One region of the Ruegeria sp. HKCCD7559 genome, then DNA from elsewhere that is predicted to be linked to it. Evidence: riboswitches for the same ligand, from Rfam matches in the RefSeq annotation. Region 1 holds a riboswitch; the other holds the start of a gene.
What was found. Region 1 has a riboswitch for cobalamin ahead of GS605_RS17030 (aromatic ring-hydroxylating dioxygenase subunit alpha). Riboswitches for the same ligand answer to the same signal wherever they lie in the genome.
Positions count from the first base shown of each region.

Region 2: linked by a shared signal. The riboswitch ahead of GS605_RS20035 (hypothetical protein) and the one ahead of GS605_RS17030 (aromatic ring-hydroxylating dioxygenase subunit alpha) in region 1 are both predicted to bind cobalamin.

Region 1 covers NZ_WVQU01000007.1:154,142-158,585, forward strand. The annotation lists gene GS605_RS17010 (DUF3833 domain-containing protein) at 1-558, shown strand, start outside; gene GS605_RS17015 (DUF3833 family protein) at 555-1,097, shown strand; gene GS605_RS17020 (hypothetical protein) at 1,127-1,351, opposite strand; partial or broken gene GS605_RS17025 (IS5/IS1182 family transposase) at 1,653-1,805, opposite strand; cobalamin riboswitch at 1,879-2,083, shown strand; gene GS605_RS17030 (aromatic ring-hydroxylating dioxygenase subunit alpha) at 2,165-3,418, shown strand; gene GS605_RS17035 (hybrid-cluster NAD(P)-dependent oxidoreductase) at 3,424-4,444, shown strand, end outside.
Region 2 covers NZ_WVQU01000013.1:7,661-12,104, reverse strand. The annotation lists gene rsgA (ribosome small subunit-dependent GTPase A) at 1-2, shown strand, start outside; gene GS605_RS20040 (hypothetical protein) at 42-875, opposite strand; cobalamin riboswitch at 1,033-1,254, shown strand; gene GS605_RS20035 (hypothetical protein) at 1,345-1,752, shown strand; gene GS605_RS20030 (dual specificity protein phosphatase family protein) at 1,744-2,256, opposite strand; gene GS605_RS20025 (DNA polymerase III subunit gamma/tau) at 2,428-4,191, shown strand.

The DNA.
Region 1 (4,444 bases):
CTGCTGAGCTTTCGCGCGCAATCGCCGTCCGATTACAGTGGCACCGGGCCAAATTTTTCGCTGAAAAAACACCTGAACGGAGAGATCTTGTCCGAAGGCCTGATCTATGGCCCCAACGGCAAAATGTCGAACAGCTTTGTCGCGCGCATGTCCGGCGAATGGCAAGGCAACTCGGGCACGCTGACCGAGTACTTCACCTATTCCAACGGAAAACAGATGACCCGCAAATGGTACCTGACGCTGGGAACTGGCAACACATTCACGGCAATGGCGGATGACATCGTGGGCGAAGGTCGGGGCATCATCTCGGGGTCCACGGTAAAACTGACCTATCGTATCATTCTGCCAGATGACGCTGGTGGACACACACTGGATGTCACCGATTGGATGTACCTGACAGAAACCGGCGTCATCATGAATCGGTCCGAGATGCGCAAGTTTGGCGTCAAGGTCGCGGAACTGATCGCCACAATGCGTCCAAGCCCCAGATCGAAACCTATGCATCCAAGTGGGTCAAACGGGTATGACGCGACTTTGGAAGGGAAGCCGTTGCAATGATCACCTTTCGCTCTTTCATCGCCTGCATTGCCATCGCAAGCCTTGCACTTCTGGCGGCCTGCTCCAGCAAACCGAAGGTTCCAAAAACGTTTCTGTCGGACCGGCAGTTGAACCTGGAAGAGTTTTTTGAGGGTAAAACAGTGGCCTACGGTCAGTTTCAGGATGTTCTGGGAAATATCCCCCGCAGATTCACGGTTGATATCGACGGAACATGGGACGGCGAAACCCTGACCCTGGTCGAAGACTTCGTCTACGACGATGGCGCGACGGAACAACGCATCTGGACATTGACCAAAACCGGAGAGGATACGTGGACCGGTACGGCGCCTGGCGTGCTGGGCACCGCCAGCGGGATTGAACGCGGGGATACGTTCAACTGGAAATACAAGATCGACCTGCCGATCAAGGACGGGACCATGCGTGTCAAATTCGACGACTGGATGTGGCTGCTGGATGACGACCGCCTGCTGAACCGCGCGTATGTCTCACGCTATGGCGTCCGTCTGGGTGAAGTCATCCTGTTCTTCGAGAAGAAATAGGGCCGTCAGGCCCGGTTTCATCACAAAAGTCAGTAGAAAATAAACTCGTCCACCAATGCTGTCGTCGATCCCTTGACCTCACCGGCCGTGTTTGCCCTTGGCCCGTCCGAGGCTGCGCCCTCGGCGCGTTCGCCGCCCTCGACCTTCAAGCGCGCGCGTTCTATCTGCCCCCAGAGGAAAAACAGACCATCCCGTTTTCCCATGAGGCGCGAAGGAACTGTTGTCCGCAAAACACCTGTTTTCGGTTTTGGCATCTGCTCTCTTACTGCCTCCGGTGTTTTCCACCATTTTCGGAAAACGTAATGGTTTTTCCCGAAAAAGACAATTTTTTATGGACAAAATGAGGTTTTCTACCGTCCGTTGACAGGATGGACTGACAACTCTCGCATGACGGATATTCGCCTTCTTCACCTGCCTCATGGCAAGCCAGCACTATCCCAAACGGATCAACTTCACCCAAAAGGGTTTGCTGCAAACCTCCTTCACTTGGCCTGACTCTCTCTTTTCCAGCCATGCTCAGGCGACGTGCAGCGTTTCGTTTCTGAGCAGAGCAGCCGGGCCTTCGCTGTCACGGCTGGGGGACAATTTGACGGCGCGGATGTCAGACGTGGCCGCATCCATCGCAAAGCCCACTGGCCCCTGCAGAACGCCGTGCTGGCGGGCTTGCCATGCCCCTGTGCCAAGGACCGTGATCCCGGCGCCGTCCACTCAGCCGGAAAATTTCCATGTCTGTTTTGAAACCGGAAATGTCGCAAGCATTTCAGCGCCCAAGCAGGTAGAAAGTAGGCTGCCATCGTGAGGTGCCGCTGTTTGATTCTCAGACCGCGGAGAATTGGGAAGCCGGTGGAATTCCGGCGCTGCCCCCGCAACGGTAAGGAAGGTCAGGTTCGACAATCAACCACTGGGACGAGGATCCCGGGAAGGTGTCGCAACCGGGTGCAAGCCCCTTTCAAGTCCGGAAACCAGCCTTGCAGATATGTCAAACCGCGGGTGGCGGTGGGGGCACGGGTTTCGGACGTGGTCCTCGCGCGCCTCCGGACGGTTCCTCCCTGTCATCTGCCCAAGCAATGCCGCGGGGCGCGGCAGGAGAGCCAGAAGTGAACAATGTCCAAAACCTGTTGGCGCGTCGAATCCCGGGCTATGCTCTGGAACGGGCCTTTTACACCGACCCCGAGATCTTTCAGACCGACCTGGAAACCATCCACTATCGCGAATGGCTCTTTGCCATTCCGGCCTGTGAACTGGTGAAAGCCGGCGACTATGTAACGTACAACGTGGGTGCCTATCGCGTGATCATCGTGCGCGGCGCCGACAACCAGATCCGGGCGTTTCACAACACCTGCCGCCATCGCGGCTCGATCATATGCAAGGCAGCAAAAGGCAACGCGCCGAAGCTGGTTTGCCCGTATCACCAATGGACCTACGAGCTTGACGGCTCTTTGCTGTGGGCCCGCGACATGGGGCCGGAGTTTGATCCCAGACAGCATGGTTTGAAGACGGTTCATTGCCGCGAGCTTGCCGGGTTGGTCTATATCTGTCTGGCGGATGTCGCCCCGGATTTTGACACGTTTGCCAATATCGCGCGCCCGTATCTTGAGCCGCATGATCTTGCGAATGCCAAGGTCGCATTCGAAAGCTCGATCATCGAGAACGGCAACTGGAAACTGGTCTGGGAAAACAATCGCGAGTGCTATCACTGCGGCGGCAACCACCCTGCGCTGTGCCGGACCTTCCCTGATGATCCGGGCGTGACGGGGATCGAAGGCGGTGAAACCCCAGCCTATATGCAAGCCCATTTCGACAGGTGCCAGTCAGCGGGTATGCCATCGCAGTTCTATCTGCACGAGGACGGCCAATTCCGTCTGGCGCGGATGCCGCTGAAAGAAGGCGCCGAGAGCTATACGATGGACGGGAAATCCGCCGTGCGCCGCTGGTTGGGCCGGTCGCCCTTTGCGGATGCGGGATCGCTTTTGAAGTTCCACTATCCGACCACGTGGAACCACTTTCTTGCCGATCACTCGATTGTTTTCCGTGTTACGCCGATCAGCCCGACAGAGACCGAGGTCACGACCAAATGGCTGGTCAACAAGGATGCGGTTGAAGGCGTTGACTACGACGTGAAACGCCTGACCGAAGTCTGGGTCGCCACGAATGACGAAGACCGTCAGGTGGTCGAGGACAACCAGCAGGGCATCAACAGCCCGGCCTATGTGCCCGGCCCGTATTCAGCCATTCAGGAATCCGGCGTACTGCAATTCGTGGATTGGTATTGCAGCACAGTGTCGGCCCGCCTGACCCCTGACTACATGGCGGCGGAGTAAGTCTGATGAAAGATCTGAACACGCTTTCATCAGCCGTTTGGCAGGATGGAGAGATGCTGGAATGTGTCTCGGTCGTGCCCGAGATGCCGAACACCGCCAGCTTTTCGTTCCGGGCCCCCTCTGGGGCGCAGTTCGCCTATCACCCCGGTCAGTTCCTGACGCTCGAGATTCCGGCGCCCGGCCAGCCCGGGGGAGTCGTGTATCGCACCTACACGATCTCATCGTCGCCATCGCGGCCGCGGTCGATCACCATCACCGCCAAAGCGCAACCCGACAGTATCGGCACGCGCTGGATGCTGGACAATCTTCAACCCGGCATGCGGCTCAAGGCCATTGGGCCTGCGGGCCTGTTCACCAACGCACTGAGCGATGCGCGCAAGTTCCTGTTTATCTCGGCTGGCTCAGGCATCACACCGATGATGTCAATGACCACCTGCATGTGGGACGAAGGCCGCGATCTGGACGTTGTCTTCATCAACTGCGCCAAGCGGCCATCCGAGATCATCTTCCGCCAGCGCTTGGAACAGATGGCCAGCCGCACAGATGGTTTGGACCTGAAGTTCGTGGTGGAAGAGCCGGACCGCTACCGCCCATGGACGGGATATCAGGGGCAGTTCAACCAATTGATGCTGGGCCTGATGGCGCCGGATTACCTTGAGCGCGAAGTCTATTGCTGCGGTCCCGAGCCCTTCATGCAAGCGGTGCGCGACGCGCTGGCCGGTCTTGGTTTTGATATGGACAACTATTATCAGGAAAGCTTCGGCGCGCCGGTGGAAACCGAGGCGGATCAGCCCGAGTTGGATGACGTTGTTCTGGACGACGACAGCAGCGCCGAAATCCTGTTCGCGACCTCGGGCGTGACGGCCAAGGTTGCCGAGACCGACACGGTGCTTGCCGCCGCCCGCTCGGTTGGCCTGAACATTCCGTCAGGCTGTACCTTCGGCGTGTGCGGTACCTGCAAGGTCAAGAAAACCGCTGGCGAGGTCCACATGGTCCACAACGGAGGGATCTCGGAAGACGACATCG
Region 2 (4,444 bases), on a different contig from region 1:
GATCGTTGGACGGTGCCCGGCCCGTCCTGCGCCGCGTCTGATCAAGCGATCAGTCGCGGCCAAACCGCTGCATTGCGCCGGGCAAATGCTCCGATATGACCAACCTCAGGCAACCTGAAATCGGCAGGGCTCAGCAGGTGGCGGTTGGCATCGGGGCCGTAAAGATCCGCAAGCCGCCAAACCGCTTCCGGCGGCACCATCTGGTCGTCCTCGAAGGTGAACAAATCCACGGGCGTTCCAGAATCCTTCCACTGCGCCGCAGGTAACTCATGCCCGATTTCAGGCACATAGTTCAAAGGCGCCGTACACCATTTGCGCCACTGCCAATAGACCGATGCCGGCAGATCCGAGCCGAACCCGATCGCCTTTCCGGGAAGGTAGCCAAGGGCTCGGGCCAAAAGCGGGGCATGACCATACCAGAACAATCCTGCCAAACCACGATAGGGCCATGGATGGTCGCTTAGGGTTACCAGCCCCGAACACACACAGATCATGCGATCAATCAGATCGATATCCGGCTGCACAGGCCCCAACATCGCGCCGATCGAATGGCCGATGGTCCAATGCTGCGAATCGGGAAACCGTCTGCGCATTTCTGCCCGTGCCGCGGGCATGTCGATCAAGGCCCAATCCGCCATGGTCGCACGCGAATCTTTCAGGCGGCCGGTCAAGGAATGCCCGTAATCGCGATAGTCATAGGTCAGGCAGGCCATACCCCGCTCGGCAGCAAGCCATCGTGCGAAATGACGGTAATAATCGCGCGGCACACCCGTTGCACTGTTCAGCACGACGACGATTTCGGGCGAAGACAGCGGGCTGTACAACCGGGCAGACAGTGTTTTCTGCCCGGACGGAAAGCGAAATTCTTCGGTCATTACCGTTTGCTCTGTGTCCAACATGATCTCTGGCTTTGCGCTTGGTAAATCCGGTTTCCGAACCTCAACGCCCTCGACACTATGCATGAACCAACACCGTATCCAGCATGACCAAGCGTCCGGTCAAAAGATCGGCTTGACTCGATGCGTGCTCAAACGCTAGCGGTTGTGTGATGGTTTCCGGCCTCCACAAGGGGTCGGGATGAAAAGGGAACACGGTGCGGTATTGTCTGGTCATGCAGGCAACAACCAAATCCGCGACTGCCCCCGCAACTGTAAGCGGTAAGCGATGCCGAAACACCACTGGCCCAAAGGCTGGGAAGGTCGGCAAAGCGATGACCCGCAAGTCAGGAGACCTGCCATCGGAAACGAAACCGAAACTCGGGCGGGGTGTCCGGGCAGGTCCTGACGGCATCACGCTGTCCCACCTGTCCCAAATATCCTGTCCACCAAGCGCGGAGGGCGCAGGATGATCTGGAAGACAAAGACACATGAATTCAGTGCAACAGTATGTCAGCGGACGGGCAAAACCTGTCCCGCTTTGGCGCGGCTGGCGCGCTCGATATCCGAAGCCATGGCCCAGGCGACCTCGGCCACAAGTGACGATTTCGAGATTGAGGGCAGCAGCGAGCTGTCACATTGCAGCGAAGGATGTCATGCAATTTTCCGCGCGCAATCAGACCGCATTCGTGTCTTTTGCGGGACGCAGCCCGAAACCACGATTGAGCCGCTGAACGGCTATGCCGACCTGATCTTCGGAAACACGTTCAGTGCGATGCCATCCGGCGTCGTGAAAACCCCACCCTGCGCGATGATCGAAGTTTCCACGATCCGGCCTCGAAAACCTGCTTGCGCGCCCGCGCAGATTTCAATCTGAATCCAGACTGACCTGTGCCTGGGCACGCCGAGAGGCCCAGGCCAGTTGCGCATCCGTTTCGACGGCGCAAGGGCGCACCGCCCGCAATCGTTGCAGCGCCGTGTCCGCGCCTTCGCCGCATTCGACCATCAGCCGCAGGACAATCATACCTGACCTGCCACAGCCCCCGCGGCAGTGTACCAATACGCGACCTCCGCCGGACAGCGCGTGCCGGGCCGCGGCGCTGACGAACGGCCACGCGTCATCAATCGCTTTTGTCGGCGCTCCGAAATCTTCGATCGGCAGGTGAACCCAACGGCTGGCGCGGCTTTGAATATCGCTGCCAAATTCCTGCGCCCCGTCCTGAAGCATTTCGACATCCGTCGTCATCGAAACAACAAGCCCAGGCTGCCAGGCTGCGATCATATCCAGATCGCTGGAGTAATCTCCGCCGCGTCCGGGCATCGAGGTCAGCGCCAGCGTTCCGCCACCGACTTGCAGGGCGTAGATCACCAACTGCGACATGAATCCTGTCCTCCCCAAAGAACTCTATACAAAAATGAGCCATTAAATCCGCTGATGCAGTTTAGTGCGAAAGCGACTCGTTTCTAAATCAAAAATCATCGCGCCCCGCTGTGGACGCGGGCAACGGTGGCCACTACGCTGTGCCCAAGCACCGAATCCCAACGAGAAGACATGACAGACAGCTCCAGCCCCGCCTATCAGGTTCTCGCCCGCAAATATCGCCCGGAAACCTTTGCCGATCTGGTGGGTCAGGATGCCATGGTGCGCACCCTGAAAAACGCGTTCGCGGCCGACCGGATCGCGCAGGCCTTCATCATGACCGGCATTCGCGGCACCGGCAAAACCACGACCGCAAGGATCATCGCCAAGGGCATGAACTGCATCGGACCCGACGGAACCGGTGGCCCCACGACCGAACCCTGCGGTCAGTGTGAACATTGTGTCGCCATCATGGAAGGCCGCCATGTAGACGTGATGGAGATGGACGCCGCCAGCCGTACGGGCGTCAACGACATCCGCGAGATCATTGACAGTGTCCGCTATCGCGCCGCCAGCGCGCGTTACAAGATTTACATCATCGACGAGGTTCATATGCTCTCGACCAGTGCGTTCAACGCGCTGCTCAAGACGTTGGAAGAACCGCCCGCGCATGTGAAGTTCATCTTCGCAACCACTGAAATCCGCAAAGTCCCTGTCACTGTGCTGTCCCGCTGCCAGCGTTTCGACCTGCGCCGGATCGAACCCGAAGACATGATTGGCCTGCTGCGCAAGATCGCCGAAGCGGAAAACGCCCAGATCGCCGAAGACGCGCTGGCGCTGATCACCCGAGCAGCGGAAGGATCGGCCCGGGATGCGACCTCGTTGCTGGATCAGGCGATTTCGCATGGGGCTGGTGAGACGACCGCCGATCAGGTCCGTGCAATGCTTGGACTGGCAGACCGTGGCCGGGTTCTGGACCTTATGGACATGATCCTGCGCGGCGATGCCGCCGGAGCACTTACCGAGTTGAGCGGCCAATACGCCGAAGGCGCAGACCCGCTGGCGGTGCTGCGCGATCTGGCCGAGATCACGCATTGGGTGTCCGTCGTGAAGATCACGCCTGACGCGGCACAGGATCCGACGGTTTCTCCGGATGAACGGACCCGGGGCCAACACATGGCCGAGGCTCTGCCGATGCGGGTTCTGACCCGGATGTGGCAAATGCTGCTGAAGGCGCTCGAGGAAGTCTCGGCTGCGCCCAACGCCATGATGGCCGCTGAAATGGCCGTTATTCGCCTGACCCATGTGGCGGATTTGCCCAGCCCCGAAGAGCTGATCAAACGGTTGCAAGATGCCCAGCCACCGCCGCCGGGCGGGCCCAATGGCGGCGTTTCGATATCCCGACCGGGCGCCGGTCCGGCGCCGGCTGGCGCGACCCATCCACCTGCCTACGCGCCGTCCCCTCGCGGTGCCGGTGGCGCACCGGTTGCAGCCCTGGCGCAGGATGCCCAGACGGCCCTTGCCCATTACCCGACCTTCGACCACGTGGTGGAACTGATCCGGACCAATCGCGACGTAAAGTTGCTGGTCGAGGTGGAAAACGGCGTGCGCCTCGTCTCCTATCAACCCGGACGAATCGAATTCACACCCGCCACCCAGGCACCGGCGGATCTGGCGCCACGACTGGGCACTGCCTTGCAACGCTGGACAGGAAATCGGTGGGCTGTCTCGATCGTCTCGGACGGAGAAGCCCCCACGATTGCAGAAGTTAGGGATGCGGCCGAGCTCGCACTGAAATCCGAAGCCGAACAACACCCGTTGGTGCAGGCGGTATTGGCGCAATTCCCAAAGGCGAAAATCACTAGGATCGAAACGCCGGAGCAACGCGCCGCCAAGGTCGAGACCGAAGCGCTTCCCGAGGTGGAAGACGAGTGGGACCCGTTCGAGGAAGACTGACCCCGCCGCCCGTCACCCCCCGTTTCAAACGAAGCTGACCGAGGTTTCGATCGAACACATCCGCCCGCATGTCTCAGATCGTTTGTTGCGACACCGGCCAGCGGAAGGCGGCCCGTGACCATTCTGATCCGAATGCTGCGTAGCCATTCGAACCCCGCCCAGATTTCCTGTGTTCCGTGCAATCAGTCTCGGCAGCAGACCATATGCGCGCCAAGGACGATCTGCGCTTGTCGGGCCTGCTGGCAAATATGGT